2 regions of the Halomonas sp. KO116 genome follow, and region 1 is predicted to be linked to the other one. Evidence: predicted binding sites of a transcription regulator. Region 1 holds the regulator's gene; the other holds the start of a gene.
The links. Region 1 encodes LexA, which represses DNA repair genes until DNA is damaged. Its sites were predicted from a motif close to TACTGTNTANNTANACAGTA; they were not measured.
Positions count from the first base shown of each region.

Region 2: the regulator LexA is predicted to act here: its motif matches at 5,937-5,956, upstream of recA (recombinase RecA).

Region 1 is NZ_CP011052.1:2,160,988-2,169,005, reverse strand. Features, by position in the region: gene ppsA (phosphoenolpyruvate synthase) at 1-359, opposite strand, end outside; gene ppsR (posphoenolpyruvate synthetase regulatory kinase/phosphorylase PpsR) at 633-1,466, shown strand; gene KO116_RS10070 (hypoxanthine-guanine phosphoribosyltransferase) at 1,487-2,065, opposite strand; gene nagZ (beta-N-acetylhexosaminidase) at 2,114-3,145, opposite strand; gene KO116_RS10060 (L,D-transpeptidase) at 3,210-3,746, opposite strand; gene KO116_RS10055 (TetR/AcrR family transcriptional regulator) at 3,724-4,401, opposite strand; gene lexA (transcriptional repressor LexA) at 4,670-5,350, shown strand; gene KO116_RS10045 (energy-coupling factor ABC transporter permease) at 5,360-6,031, opposite strand; gene purU (formyltetrahydrofolate deformylase) at 6,056-6,910, opposite strand; gene KO116_RS10035 (ribonuclease J) at 7,141-8,018, shown strand, end outside.
Region 2 is NZ_CP011052.1:3,887,220-3,895,237, reverse strand. Features, by position in the region: gene kdsA (3-deoxy-8-phosphooctulonate synthase) at 1-325, shown strand, start outside; gene eno (phosphopyruvate hydratase) at 407-1,696, shown strand; gene fdxA (ferredoxin FdxA) at 2,203-2,526, opposite strand; gene mutS (DNA mismatch repair protein MutS) at 2,693-5,254, opposite strand; gene KO116_RS17740 (CinA family protein) at 5,338-5,865, shown strand; gene recA (recombinase RecA) at 5,976-7,049, shown strand; gene KO116_RS17730 (regulatory protein RecX) at 7,074-7,538, shown strand; gene alaS (alanine--tRNA ligase) at 7,781-8,018, shown strand, end outside.

The DNA.
Region 1 (8,018 bases):
GCCACTTTTAACTGAGGATGCTGTTGCTGGAGCTGTCCGTAAGCGTCGCGAAGGGCTGCCTCAAAGCTAGGCGGCAACGGCGTATCAATAATCCATTGGCGAATAGTGCGGCCCGCCTCGGCGAGCGCTTTAACATCGTCCACATCCAAGCGCGCAAGCGTGGCATTAATGCGCTCGTTAAGGCCTTCGTGGGAGAGAAACTCGCGGTAGGCATGAGCGGTAGTGGCAAACCCGCCAGGCACCGTTACGCCAGCACCGGACAGATTGGAAATCATTTCACCTAGTGAGGCGTTTTTACCACCCACGCGTTCGACGTCTGACATGCCCAGTTGATCGAACCACAGAATGTACTCTTCCACGTAACCCCCTCGCTCATAGACATCGACACGATCACTAATATTGCCGTTTAGACGTAGGATCATGGATTATTGATTGAGACACCCTAGCACCGCGCTACTATATTCGCCATTGGTCTAATAGCGAAGGGAATGGAGGATTTTTACAACACGAAGGGTTTTTAGGTCATTTGTGTAGTCAGTCACTTTGCCCCTCCCTAGCCAGCACGCATAGCGAGTTGCTCTAGCAAACGGCTCAGCACACAATAGCGCAGTTACTTACCAGTGGATGTCACTATGAAACGTACGGCTTTTTTTATCTCTGATGGCACCGGGATCACAGCAGAAAGCTTAGGGCGCAGCCTGCTGGCCCAGTTCAGCGATGTTGAGATCGATATGCAAACCAAGCCTTATATCGATACGCTGGAAAAAGCTCAGGCACTAGCAGCCATTATCGAAGCGACAGCCAGCCGCGACGGTCATCGTCCGATCATCATTGACACCATTGTTGACCAACAAATTCGCAACGTCATTCGGCAAGCATCCGGCTTCAAGGTCGATATTTTTTCAACCTTCCTGGAACCATTGGAACAGGAACTTAATACTCACTCTTCCTATAGCGTTGGGCGTACGCACTCAATTGGCAGCGATGACGTCTATATGGACCGTATTCACTCAGTGCACTTTGCGCTGGATAATGATGACGGAGCACGCACTCATCAATACGATAAAGCAGATATTATTCTGGTCGGCGTCTCACGCTGCGGCAAGACCCCGACCTCTCTTTATCTGGCACTTCAGTTTGGTATTCGAGCGGCCAACTATCCGCTTACGGAGGATGATTTAGACGAAGATGGCATTTTAAAGCTGCCCAAGGCGCTAGCGCCCCATCGTCAAAAACTGTTTGGGCTAACCATTGATCCGCGGCGTTTATCAGCGATCCGCAATGAGCGGCGGCCAAATAGCCGTTACAGCTCCATTGATCAGTGTCTTCAAGAAGTAGGGCAAGCGGAGTCGCTTTATCGCACCATGCACATTCCCTTTATTGATGCGACGCGCTTCTCGGTAGAAGAGATATCAACGCGGATGATTGCGGAAACGGGTTTAGCGAGGCGCTTTTCGCCCCGCTAACGATCCATTCTGCGGCTAACTTACATTCCTTTAGGGGCAAAAATTCCCGGCGCGTTTCGCCAGTAGCCTTTGTAATCCATCCCAAAACCAAACACATAACGGTCGGCGACTTCCAAGCTGCAGTAGTCGGCCTTTAAACCAGGCACCGCTTTACGGTTGTGCTGTTTATCCACCAGTACAGCCGTCGTGACACTGGCGGCCTGGGCTTCTTCGCAGTAAGCCAAAATGGCGGCTAATGTGGCGCCTTCGTCCAAGATATCGTCAACGATCACCACATGGCGCCCCGCCATCGGCACCTCAGGAGACACACGCCAAAACAGCTCACCGCCGCGCAGCTCGTTACGGTATCGAGTGGCATGTAAGTAATCCACTTCAAGCGGAAAGCCCAGTCGGGTTAGTAAATGCCCTGTGGTGATTAAGCCGCCATTCATAACGCAGTAAAAGACCGGAAGTTTGTCGCCTAAATCTCGCGTGATCGCTTCCGCCATACGATCAAGTGCCCGCTCTACCTCTTGCTGAGAAATAAGGCAGTCGGCGTTATCCATCAATTCACGCATTGAGTCCAATGACTCTAAGGCTTCTTTATCCAACTTTGACATCTAAACTCCAGGCGGGTTAAAAGCTTCAATTACATCAGTCGTGTGAATTTACACAGCATTGGGTTTCGGTTTATCAGCCAATGCTTCCAACTTAGCGTGGGTACGACGCCATCTGCCCAACGCACTTAGGGCATCGATATCAGGCCGTGCACGGCTGTAGCGCAGTTTGGCGGGACGTTTGGTTTCAATACCCCGGCAGGCTTCAATCACCTCAAGTGCCGCGGCGCGATCATTGCATACCAGCAACATATCGCAACCAGCCGCTAGTGCTGCCTGGGCTCGCTGTTTGGGCCCACCCGCCTCGTGGGCGCCCGCCATACTTAAATCATCAGAAAAGATGCAGCCTTTGAAGCCCAACGATTCACGCAGCATGCCCAACCAATGAGGGGAAAACCCGGCAGGACGCGTATCGAAAGCACTGTAAATCACATGCGCAGGCATTACACCGTCTAACGGCGCGGCCAAATGGGCAAAGGGCACCAGGTCACGTTGTTTAATCACTTCTAGCGGGCGGTCATCCACCGGCAGCGCAACGTGAGAGTCTGCCGCAACTCCGCCGTGACCGGGGAAGTGCTTCCCGACAGCGGCCATACCAGCCTCATGGAGCCCTTGAATAAAGGCGCTGCCGAGCTGCGCCACATGCTGGGGATCGCGGCTAAAACTTCGGTCTCCAATAACACTTGAGACACCGCTTTCGACATCCAGTACCGGAGCAAAGCTAAGATCCAAACCGCAGGCGGCCATTTCCATGCCCAATAGCCAGCCAGCATCTTTTGCGAGCGCAAGACCATCATCGGGGTTGGCGCTATAACACTCACCAATGCGAGCCATGGCAGGAAGACGCGTCATCCCTTCTTTAATACGCTGAACGCGGCCACCCTCTTGATCAACGGCAAGCAATAAGTCCGCACGCACACGTCGAATATCGCTGCAGAGCTGGCGTACTTGGTAGCCGTTCTCGACATTGCGGGCAAACAGAATAACGCCCCCTACCACCGGTTCTAGCAGCAAGCGCTTTTCTGCGGCCGTTAATTTCGGGCCTTCAAGGTCGAGCATGACCGGGCCTAACGGTTGAGTCATCGTGATAGGTCCATTAAAAAAGAGGCGGTGATTCTAGACGATCGTCTAGCGGTGTCAAAACAGATTAGTCAAACGACTGACGACCGCCGTGCAGCCAAACGGGGGTTCCTGGTAACGCTAACGAAAAGATATAGAGCAAATCACTATTGCGTAAACGAATACAGCCGTGGGATGCAGCAACCCCCATGGGCTGGTCAGGGGGCGTGCCATGAAGATAAATATAGCGACGCTGTGAATCGACCTGACCACCACGGTTCACGCCTTTTTCTAATCCGCATAACCACAGGATGCGGGTCAAAATCCAATCCCGCTTCGGATATGCTTCAGCTAGCGCAGGAGAGAATGCCTCCCCCGTCCAGCGACGACCCCGAAATACCGCATTATCAGGCATCCCGTTGCCGATCGCGGCTCTTATATAGTGCCAACCATGGGGTGTTTTGCCACTGCCGTTGTGCTCACCAACGCCCGCGAGGCCAGACGATATCTCACACTCATACAGCACCTTCGGCCCTCGCCAACAGCGTAGCTGCTGCTGTGTGGTATCGATTTCCAACCAGATGTCCTCTACAGGGGGAAGCTCAGCGAGCTTGGGCGTTCGCATATTTTCCTTCTTCAAGTGCTGGGGGCAACGGTGCATTCATGGCAGCCACCACTACTGGGCGCAACCGCCTAACCAAATCCCGCACGGTGACCTGCTCTTGATAATCCTTTTCAGCGATATCGCGCAGTGCATCAAGGCCTGAAAGCGTAAAAATCACCGTACCAAGCATAAAGTGTAGCCGCCAAAAGCGTTCCGCGTCAGGCAAGTCGGGCGTGGCTTGACGCACTAACTCGGTGAAGCGGGTAAACACATCACCATACTCTTGCTGAATATGACGCCTAAGATGCCCCTGCGCTTGGCTATAGGCAAGGCCCAGCAAGCGCATAAACACCTTTAAACTGTTGCGCTCGGCAGGCACAGCCAGCACGGTGGTCGCCATGGTTTCGAGTAGCGTTTCCAACGGAATAACGCGCCCTGCATGCTGGGCTTCAAGTTCATCAAGCGCAGTATGAAAACGCTGGGTGAACGGGTCCAGATAGCGTGAAAACACGGCCTGAATTAAGGCTTTTTTGGAACCAAAATGGTAATTCACCGCCGCTAAATTGACGCGCGCTTTGCTAGTGATGTTGCGCAGCGATGTTTCAGCAAAACCTCGCTCAGCAAACAGCACTTCCGCGGTGTCGAGTATTCGAGTTACCGTATCAGATTGAGCCATGCCGCTCTCCGGGGAAACGAGTGTTTAAAACATAGCAAAATACTATGCCATATCGCTGGTGGGCTCAACGCTTGATTTTCTGATGAAATATGGCTGTCTATATGAGTAGAAGCTTAGTTTAAAACGATTAGGAAAAATTCGGGGCCTTTCTAGAGAGGGGGTTGACAAGACATGTACTGGACAGAGGAACATACTGTATACTTAACCACTTACCGATTAAGTCGACATTTAATTTGTTACTGTCTATTCACTATTTTTGGAGTCTGGTATGTCGCGTCCGCTAACCGCTCGCCAACAGCACGTATTTGATTTTATTGTTAAGACCATGGGCGAATTTGGCTACCCTCCGACCCGTGCTGAAATTGCGAAAGCACTGGGGTTCCGCTCACCTAACGCCGCGGAAGAGCACCTGCGCGCACTTGAGCGTAAAGGCGCTATTCGCATTATTCGCAATACGTCACGCGGTATTCGACTACCCAATCAAGAGCCCCAGGAATTAGTAGACAGCACCGCAAGCGCGTTACCCGCTGCCAATATTGAAGCCTCGCCTGCTGGCCTGCCGGTGATTGGCGAAGTAGCCGCCGGGAGCCCTATCCTAGCGGCTGAGCATATTGACCGTTACTGCCCTTTGCCAGCCGAGTACTTCACTCCTAAAGCCGATTATCTGCTGCGTGTGCGGGGCCTTTCGATGAAGGATATTGGTATTTTAGAAGGTGATTTATTGGCAGTTCACCGTACCGAGCGGGTGCGCGATGGCCAGATTGTCGTTGCGCGCCTGGATGATGAAGTAACCGTTAAGCGCTTCAAACGTCAGGGCCACCAAGTAACGCTATTTGCGGAAAATGCAGACTTTGCGCCGATTGAAATCGATCTGCGTTCACAGTCACTCGACATCGAAGGTGTCGGCGTTGGCGTCATTCGTGGCGGTAATGGCCAAGCACTGGGCTAACCACCGTCATTACTGCATGTCGATATAGCGGTGGTCATTAAAGGTGGCCACCCAGTTAGGATGATAGACCAGCAGAATACTCAGCAGCATCCCGGTAATAAACGCCTCTGAAGGCATTAGTAGAGGTAAGAAGCGTGCATACTCCTGGGCAAGATAGATAGCGTTAGGATCTGTGCCTGCCATGATAATCAGCAGCACGGCAGCCACCCCTGCCCCTAATGTTGCCAACGCAGCCCCAAAAAACCCGCAGGCAAATAAAAACACCATCAGGTTATCCGGCAGGCGGCGATCTACCAGCCGCCACACTGTGCCAATAATGGCAGCCGGAACAATGCCCGTTACCAGTACATTTGCCCCCAGCAGCGTCCACTCATTGCGGCCGATAACTACCATTGCCACATTAATGAGCACATTGCTGATCAGCGCTAATGGCGCTTTAAACACGAGTGTCATCAATACCGTAAAGACGAGATGCAGCGTTAGCCAGTCGACCGCCTGAGCGCGTAGCTGCCACATCAGCGCCACTGCCAGCGTTGCGCCTAACCAACGGTGCTGAAGAGCAGCGTCTTCCAGTAGCACTTGCCAGGGCCGCCGCCAAAGAGCCCACACCACTACGCCTAACGAGAGTAGCGAGGTGAATATCAGCGCCCAGGGCGCCAGTACACTTTGTGCGAACGACATAGCGGCTTCTCACATTATCGAGCGTTAGCTAAACACCACGGTCTTGTTGCCATGCACTAAAACCCGATCCTCAAGATGCCAGCGTAAACCGCGTGCGAGAACGGCTTTTTCCACATCACGCCCAAAGCGGACTAAATCGGTTGGGGTATGGCAGTGGCTAACGCGATGAATATCCTGTTCGATAATCGGGCCCGCGTCGAGTTCCTCGGTAACATAGTGGCAGGTGGCGCCAATCAGCTTCACTCCGCGCTGATATGCCTGGTGGTAGGGCTTCGCCCCAGCGAAAGAGGGTAAAAAACTGTGATGAATATTAATCACCCGCCCTGCATAGCGGGCGCACAGGTCAGGCGGCAGAATTTGCATATAACGCGCCAGCACGACGCAATCAGCACGTGCACTATCGATTTCTGCTTGCACCTTGGCAAATGACACTTGCTTGTTATCGGGGTCGACTGGCACATAGTGATAAGGAATGCCGTACCATTCGGTCAATGAACGCATATCGTCATGATTGGAAATGACGCCAACAATATCGCAATCCAACTCACCCGCCTGCCAGCGATAAAGCAAATCTACCAAGCAGTGTGACTCTCTAGAGACCATCAATACCACCCGGCGGCGCTGCTGTGTATCCACCAATGACCACTGCATATCGAATTCGATTGCCACCGGCTCGAACGCTGCACGTAGCGCTTCTACCGACATCCCCACTGAATCCGCCAAGATTTCGTAACGCATAAAAAAACAGCCCGTTTCTAAATCAGAGTGCTGGCTGGCTTCAGTGATAGACCCCCCTTGCTTAGCAATAAAGCTCGATACTCGGGCCACAATACCTACCCGATCAGGGCAGGACACAACTAAACGATAATAATGGGACATGTGAGCGACTCTTGACCTATTTCTAAGGTAATTATGACAAACCAACGGCTTAGGTTGCATAGTGTATCGGAAGGCCAAGGATGATTGTTAGCCGCCCCTGCCTTCCCGTATAGTTGAGTCACTACTTTTTAGGCTTTTCATAACTGATGCACTCTTCACGCGTTCAAATTCGTCCCCGTCGTCGTCCTCCGCTGCGCATGTTGCCGCTGGGGGGATGCGGTGAGATTGGCATGAATCTAACGCTCTACGGCTACGATGATCACTGGATTGTCGTCGACTGCGGCATGATGATTCGCCAGGATTTCCCCAACTCACCGCTACAAGTGCCTAATCTTGATACACCAAAATCATTAGGGATAGTCCCGAAAGCACTATTTGTTACCCACGGCCATGAAGACCACATTGGCGCCGTCGCTTGGCTCTGGCCGATGTGGAATTGTCCTATTTATGCCACGCCATTAGCCGCAGGGCTGTTACGCCTTAAATTTGCTGAACATCAACTTAGCAGCGCTGCGATTCATGTCATCGAACCAGGTGAGGCACTTGAAAGCGGGCCGTTTACGCTGCGCTACTTGTCGTTGACGCATTCAATACCCGAAAGCTGTGCCATTATGATGATGGCTGGTGGTTATCGCGTTTTACATACTGGTGACTGGAAACTTGATCCTGAGCCGCTTATCGGTTCACCGGTAAGCGCGGCGCAGTTTAGAGCGCTGGCCCCGGTCGATTTAGTGGTCGGCGATTCCACCAATGCCCCCATGCCAGGCCACTCCGGCAGCGAAGGTGATGTGGCAAGAGCATTGGTAAAAGCCCTCGCCAACTGCCAGGGCCGTGTGGTGGTATCTTGCTTTGCCAGTAACCTTGCGCGGGTATTAGCTATCGGGCGCGCAGCGCATCAGTGTGGCCGTCGCATCAGCTTAATGGGGCGCTCAATGGAGCGAATGGTTAGCGTTGCGCGTGGGCTTGGCTATATGGATGACTTACCGCCGCTGGTACCCAATCACGATCTGGGTTATCTCCCCCCGGATGAAGTGGTCATTATCGCCACCGGCAGCCAGGGTGAGGCCCGTGCCGCGCTTCAGCGTCTTGCTCAGGGCCGCCACCCCTT
Region 2 (8,018 bases), 1.7 Mb from region 1:
CAACAACCTGATTGTTGATATGCTGGGCTTTGGCGATATGAAGCAAACCGGGTATCCGGTATTTTTTGATGTGACCCACGCGCTGCAGCGCCCGGGTGGGCGTGCCGACAGTGCTGACGGTCGTCGGGCTCAGGTGGCTGAATTAGCGCGCGCAGGCGTGGCTGTTGGGCTTGCAGGGCTGTTTTTAGAAGCCCACCCTGACCCTGATAACGCCAAATGCGATGGCCCTTGTGCACTCCCGCTGGATCAGTTGGAGCCGTTTTTAACTCAGCTTGCTCAACTGGATGCGCTGATAAAAGGGTTTGAGCCGCTAACCATTCGTTAGCGTGTGGCTTGATAGGCCGTGTTTTGCTGATTAGGGCGTTATATTAATAATTTTATCTGACTTACCGTTAAGGAAACTGCCATGACCAAAATTGTTGCTATCAGTGCGTTGGAAGTGCTGGATTCGCGTGGTAACCCCACCGTACAGGCGAACGTACGTCTTGCCAGCGGCGCTGTTGGTGAAGCCTGCGCGCCCAGCGGTGCGTCTACCGGTTCACGTGAAGCATTAGAGCTGCGCGACGGTGACAAGTCACGCTATCTGGGCAAAGGCGTGCTGAAAGCAGTCGAGGCGGTTAATGGCAAGATCCGTGATGCGTTGCTGGGTATGGATGCGCGTGATCAGCGCGGCTTAGACGATGCCATGCTGGCATTGGACGGCACGGAGAATAAAGCGAACTTGGGCGCGAACGCGATTTTGGCCGTTTCCCTGGCGGCGGCTAAAGCCGCTGCTAACGCTAAAGGCGTACCGCTATATGCCCACATTGCCGAGCTTTACGGCCAGCCGGGTCAGTACAGCATGCCGGTGCCGATGATGAATATCATCAACGGTGGTGAGCACGCGGACAATAACGTTGATATCCAAGAGTTTATGGTTCAGCCGGTAGGTGCGCCTAACTTCCGTGAAGGGCTGCGCATGGGCGCGGAAATTTTCCATGCCCTGAAAAAAGTGCTTTCAGCAAAAGGCCTTTCCACCTCCGTTGGCGACGAGGGCGGCTTTGCGCCGAACCTGTCGTCTAACGCTGATGCGCTGGCAGTCATCAAGCAAGCCGTTGCCGATGCTGGCTACGAGCTGGGTAAAGACGTCACGCTTGCGCTGGACTGTGCTTCTTCAGAATTCTACAAAGACGGTCAGTATAACCTTTCCGGTGAAGGTAAAAGCTACGACGCCCAAGGCTTTACTGATTACCTGGCAGGCCTGTGCGCCGATTACCCAATCGTGTCCATCGAAGATGGCATGGACGAGTCCGACTGGGCAGGCTGGAAAACGCTGACCGACAAGCTGGGCGCTAAAGTACAGCTGGTAGGTGATGACTTGTTTGTGACCAATACCAAGATTCTTAAGCGCGGTATTGATGAGCAGATCGGTAACTCTATCCTGATCAAGTTCAACCAGATCGGTTCGCTCTCCGAGACGCTGGATGCCATCAAGATGGCCCAGGATGCAGGCTTTACAGCGGTAATTTCGCACCGCTCTGGTGAAACGGAAGACACCACTATTGCCGATTTGGCGGTAGGTACCTGCGCCGGTCAGATTAAAACGGGTTCACTGTGCCGTTCTGATCGCGTTGCTAAGTACAACCGTTTGCTGGTGATTGAGGCCGAGCTTGAAGATGTCACGTATCCTGGCCTGAAAGCGATCAAAGGTCAGTAAAGTGCCAATATTGAGTGAGGTTTGTAAGTAATATCTCAAGATTTTGTAAGAGATGTCTTACAAATGTCGACGAGAATCGCTTGGTTTGGGGTAAGATAAAACGAAAATTTCCACTAATTCAAGTTTAAGCTTTTGTTTTTAAATATAATTGTGGAATTAAGGCGAGTCGCTAAGACTCGCCTTTTTGCATTTTGGCATTGTTGAGAAGCCTACGTGATCTGCCACAATATACACAGGACAAGGGGAGGCAAGGATGCTTCAGACAGGATGCAACGGGATGTAGGACGGATGCGCCGGGTGATACAGTGAGGTGAGCCCCGGCAGGGAAGTCATCTGAGGAAGTTGATACAGGGAGTGGTCAGAGGAAGTGCTTGGAGCGGGCGGCCTACGGGTCGCCTTTTTTTGCCTCGTATTTGGCAATAAACGCTTGGTAACGCCATAAAAAACCAGCGCTTTTTCAAAAAAGCGCTGGTTCTAAAGTAAAACAGAGCAGGCGTGAGGAACGCTTAACGCTCTAACTTCTCAAGCTTACCGGGCTTGCCGTCCCACTCTTCGGCGTCAGGCAGCGGATCCTTCCTTTCGGCGATATTGGGCCATACTTCTGACATTTCAGCGTTAATCTCAATAAACGCCTCTTGCCCATCCGGCAGCTCATCCTCTGAGAATATCGCCTCAGCGGGGCATTCTGGTTCACACAGTGCGCAGTCAATACACTCGTCAGGGTGAATGACCAGGAAGTTCGGTCCCTCGTAGAAACAGTCGACCGGGCAGACTTCCACACAGTCGGTGTATTTGCACTGGATGCAGTTCTCGGTAACGACAAACGTCATCTTGCTATCCCTCTTGCAGGGCCAGGTAGCTCCTGGCCATGGTCAATCGTGAATGGTTATAAATCAGCCGTTTTTTATAAGCTAAAAGTTTGAGCGACATTCTAGTGGTGCGCCTACCTGGCGGCAAGCGCCTTATGGGCTTCTGTATAACCTACTATATTTACCATTAGATCAGGTCTCGCCACTGATACAACAGCGACAGCGCTTCCCGCGGCGTTAAGTCATCCATATCGACTTTTTCCAATGCTTCAACTACCGGGTGTGGCACGGCTGCAAACAGGTCGTTTTGCAGGGGAGCCGTTCGCGGCGCTTGCGCTGTGTTATCTACATCGCGCTGCTCTAGACTCATCAGCTTCTCACGGGCCCGTTTAATCACATGGCCAGGTACGCCCGCTAATTGAGCGACCTGCAAACCGTAACTCTGGCTAGCCGGGCCTACTTCAATGCGGTGCATGAACACGATGCTGTCGCCATGCTCGGTCGCCGTTAGGTGAATATTGGCCACGCCCTCCATGTGTTCAGGTAGGGCGGTCATCTCAAAATAGTGCGTGGCAAACAGCGTTAGTGCACGCCCCTTGGCAAGATGTTCCGCACTCGCCCAGGCCAGCGATAACCCGTCAAAGGTGCTAGTGCCGCGGCCAATTTCATCCATCAAAATCAAGCTTTGCTGGGTGGCATTGTGCAAAATATTGGCCGTTTCGGTCATTTCGACCATAAAGGTGGAGCGCCCGCCCGCGAGGTCATCCGACGAGCCAATGCGGGTAAATATCCGATCCAGCGGGCCGATCTCTGCGGCATCGGCGGGCACAAAGCTGCCGCAGTGGGCGAGCAGAGCAATCAACGCTGTTTGCCGCATATAGGTCGATTTACCACCCATATTAGGGCCAGTAATAATCAGCATATGCTGGTCGGGGTTAAGCGTAACGTCATTGGGCACAAAGGGTGTTTCGCTAACCTGTTCAACCACAGGATGCCGTCCCGCCTCGATACGAATGCCGGTGGCCTCGCTCAGCGTTGGGCGCACCCAGCTTAACGCCTCGGCGCGTTCGGCAAAGGCGCACAGCACATCCAGCTCCGCTAACGCTTGAGAGGTGCTTTGTAGCGCGTGAAGACTGTTATTCAGTTCACCCAGCAGGCGGTCATAAAGCCATTTTTCACGGGTCAGGGCGCGGGATTTAGCCGACAGCGCCTTATCCTCAAACTCTTTGAGCTCGGGGATAATAAACCGCTCGGCGTTTTTAAGCGTTTGGCGGCGAATATAGTCAGCGGGTGCCTGCTGCGCCTGGGAGCGCGGCAGCTCGATAAAGTAGCCGTGTACGCGGTTATAGCCGACTTTGAGATTGGCAAGCCCGGTACGCTCGCGTTCGCGGGTTTCCAGCCGAACAAGATAGTCGCCCGCATTCTCGGCCATGCCTCGGTGCTCGTCGAGCTCGGCATCAAAGCCGTTGGCGATTACCCCGCCATCGCGGATCACCACCGGCGGGTTCTCAACCAGCGCGCGGCTGAGCATGTCAGCCATTTCAGGGTAGGGGCGGATATGCGGGCGCAGGCTATCCAGCGCGCTGCCGTTCTCTACCTCGCCCAACTGCTGTTCAAGGGTAGGCAGAGTGACTAGGGCGTCACGCAGACGCGCCAAATCCCGTGGCCGGGCGCTGTACAGCGCGACCCGGGCCAGAATGCGTTCCACATCGCCCACATCACTCAACGTCTCGCGCAGCGCCATGTAGGCGGCATCTAGGCTTAGCAACGCCACGCCGGCATGGCGGTTCTGGACAATCTCTCGTTGGCGCAGCGGGCGGTTCAGCCAGCGTTTGAGTAGCCGCGAGCCCATGGCGGTGGTGCAGGTGTCGAGCACGCTCGCCAGGGTGTTGTCGCTATTGCCACCCAGGTTAATATCGATTTCCAGATTACGTCGGCTGGCGGCGTCGATCACCACTGCATCGTCGCGATTCTCAACGCTGATGGCGGTCACGTGGGGCAAGCGCGAGCGCTGAGTGTCGCGGGCGTAATCGATCAGCACTCCGGCGGCAATCAGTGCGGTGGTTAAGTGCGCGCAGCCAAAGCCGCGTAAATCCTGCACTTCAAACTGATCGCACAGGCTGCGGGTGGCGCTCTCCAAATCAAACAGCCACTCGCCCTGGCGACGCAGGCTGCGCTTTTGCGTCCACGCATCGGGTAGCGTCAGGCTTTCGGGCACCAGCAACTCAGCAGGGGAGAGGCGGGTAAGCTCGGCGAGCATTTCGGCTTCGCTCTCCACTTCCAATACATTGAAGCGGCCGCTAGAGAGTTCCAGCCAGGCAAGGCCCCAGCTATCTTTACCGGGGGAGACTGATACCAATACGTTGTCGCGGCGGGCATCGAGCAGCGCTTCATCGTGGAGCGTGCCGGGGGTGACGATACGCACTACCTGGCGATCAACGGGGCCTTTGCTGGTGGCGGGGTCGCCAATCTGCTCACAAATGGCAACTGACTCGCCACCGGCGACCAGACGCGCCAAATAGCCTTCAGCGCTATGGTAAGGTACGCCTGCCATCGGGATGGGTTTGCCGCCCGACTGGCCGCGCTGGGTAAGTGTAATGTCCAGCAGTGCGGCGGCGCGCTTGGCGTCGTCGAAAAACAGCTCGTAAAAATCCCCCATTCGGTAAAACAGCAGAACCTCGGGGTGTTCGCGTTTGATCTTTAAATACTGCGTGATCATTGGCGTGTTAGGGGGAATGGCCTGTGACATGGGCGTCCTGATTGAGCAATTTCTTTGAGAAAGCTAAACACAGTATTCTACGCTGAACAGACGACTCACTTGAAGGAGCGACCATAGTGCCCAGCGTATCTAGCCTGAAAAATCTTGATTTGACGCTGCTAGCTCAGCGCCTAGGGCGGCTTTGTCAGCAGTTGAAGGTTGAAGTGACCGCCGCTGAGTCCTGCACGGGCGGTGGTATTGCCAGTGCGATTACCAGTACGGCGGGTAGCTCTGCTTACTTTACAACGGGCTATGTGACCTATGCGAACGCGGCTAAGACCCGCCTGCTCGGCGTGCCAGACGCTATACTGGCAGAACACGGGGCGGTGAGCGAAGAAGTAGTGAAAGCGATGGTGCAAGGCGCCTGCCGGGAAAGCGGTGCAGGCTTGGGGGTTGCCGTTAGTGGGGTGGCCGGGCCGGATGGTGGTAGTGCTGAAAAGCCGGTGGGTACCGTTTGGCTTGCCTGGGGTGATACTGCCGAGCAGCAAGCCGAGTGTTTTCACTTCCCTGGGGATCGCCAAGCAGTGCGCGAGCAGGCGGTGCGGCAGGCGCTGGCAGGGTTGGTGGCACGCCTGGATGCGCGGGTGAAGGCAGGCAAGTAGGAGTAGGGGTAGGAAAATAGTTAAGAGAAAGCGTGATCAAGGATTTGTTTACGGCACAATCTTTGGCATACTACTGGGTAATTATACAGCTTGTTATGAGGAATCTCTGAATGGCTCAGGATGACAACCGCACTAAAGCGCTAAACGCTGCACTCACCCAAATCGACCGTCAGTTCGGCAAGGGCACCGTCATGCGTCTAGGCGACGCACCGCGTGTGGTCATGCCGTCGGTTTCCACGGGTTCGTTGGGTCTGGATATCGCACTTGGCATCGGCGGGCTGCCGTTTGGCCGCGTGGCTGAAATTTTTGGTCCGGAGTCCTCGGGTAAGACAACGCTGACCCTTTCGGTGATTGCGCAAGCGCAAAAGCAAGGCAAAGTGTGTGCGTTCGTGGATGCCGAGCACGCTCTGGATCCGAGCTATGCCGAAAAGCTAGGCGTCAACCTGGATGATCTACTGATTTCCCAGCCGGACACTGGCGAGCAGGCGTTAGAAATTACCGACATGCTGGTGCGCTCCGGCGGTGTTGACGTGATTGTTATCGACTCTGTCGCTGCGTTGACCCCGCGCGCTGAAATCGAAGGCGAAATGGGCGATACCCATGTTGGCCTACAGGCACGTTTGATGTCTCAAGCGCTGCGTAAGATCACTGGCAATATTAAAAATGCTAACTGCCTAGTGATCTTTATCAACCAGATTCGCATGAAGATCGGCGTGATGTTTGGTTCACCCGAAACCACTACCGGCGGTAACGCGCTTAAGTTCTACGCCAGCGTACGTCTGGATATTCGCCGCACCGGCTCGGTGAAAGTAGGTGATGAAGTCACCGGTAACGAAACCCGCGTGAAAGTAGTCAAAAACAAGGTGGCACCGCCATTCCGCCAAGCTGAATTCCAGATTCTTTACGGCAAGGGTATCTACCATGCTGGCGAGGTTATTGACCTGGGCGTGCAGTGCAATCTGGTCGATAAAGCCGGTGCCTGGTACAGCTATAAAGGCAAGAAAATCGGTCAGGGTAAAGCAAACTCCGCGCTTTATCTGGAAGAGCATCCAGACATTATGCTCGAAATTGAAACGCAGATTCGTGAGCAGCTCTTGGCCAAGCCTGATCCTAAAAAGGAGAAGGAGGGTGCCCCTGCCGAAGCAGCGGCTGAAGTGGATGCCAACGATGACGATCTGCTCTAAGTCTGTTCTAACCGAGACCCGCTGATGGCCTTTATGTCTCAGCGCGATGCCACGCCCCGTGACATCGCGATTGGCTTACTGGCTCGGCGCGAATACTCTCGCGCCGAGCTAGCCCAGCGCTTGAAGAAAAAAGCCTTCGAAGATACCGCTATCAACGAGTGTTTAGACGTTCTGGCCGAGCAAGACCTGCAGTCTGATGCGCGTTTTGCGGCTAGTTTCATACGCTCGCGCATTCTACGCGGTCAGGGTGTTATTCGTATTAAAGGTGAACTTCGCCAACGCGGCGTCGACCAGGAAACCCTTAATACTGCTTTTGAAGCGGTGGAGGAGAGGGAGCAGGTTGACTGGTTCGAGCTAGCCCGGGAAGCGTTGGCGCGACGCTACGATAGCCCTGGTGAGACGCCTAAAGAGCGCGCTCGACGCGAGCGCTTTCTGGCTAGTCGTGGCTTCGATTTTGAGCAAATCCGCTACGCGCTCTCCTGTCTGTAATAGTTTTTCTCCTATCTGTAATACATTTTCTCTTGTCTGTAATACTTCCCGCTGCCTGTAAAATGCCTCTGCTTACCTTTCTAATAGCGCTCTCCTACGCTTTTCTACCGAGTTGTTTGCTTCTCTGCCACTAAGTGCGGCTTTAGTCGTTTGACAACTGCGCTATAATGGCCCCTTTGCGACCCCTGAGGGTAGCGTCGACAGCGCCCTGGGACACCACGCTTTCTTGTTACGGATACCCTATGAAAAGCGCAGAAATCAGACAGGCCTTTCTTACCTTCTTTGAAAAGCAGGGACATACGATTGTACCCACCAGCTCTTTAGTGCCGGGCAATGACCCGACGCTGCTGTTTACCAATGCCGGCATGGTGCCTTTCAAAGATGTATTTTTGGGTCGCGACCCACGCTCATACGTGCGTGCAACATCTGCGCAGCGCTGCGTACGAGCAGGCGGTAAGCATAATGATTTAGACAATGTCG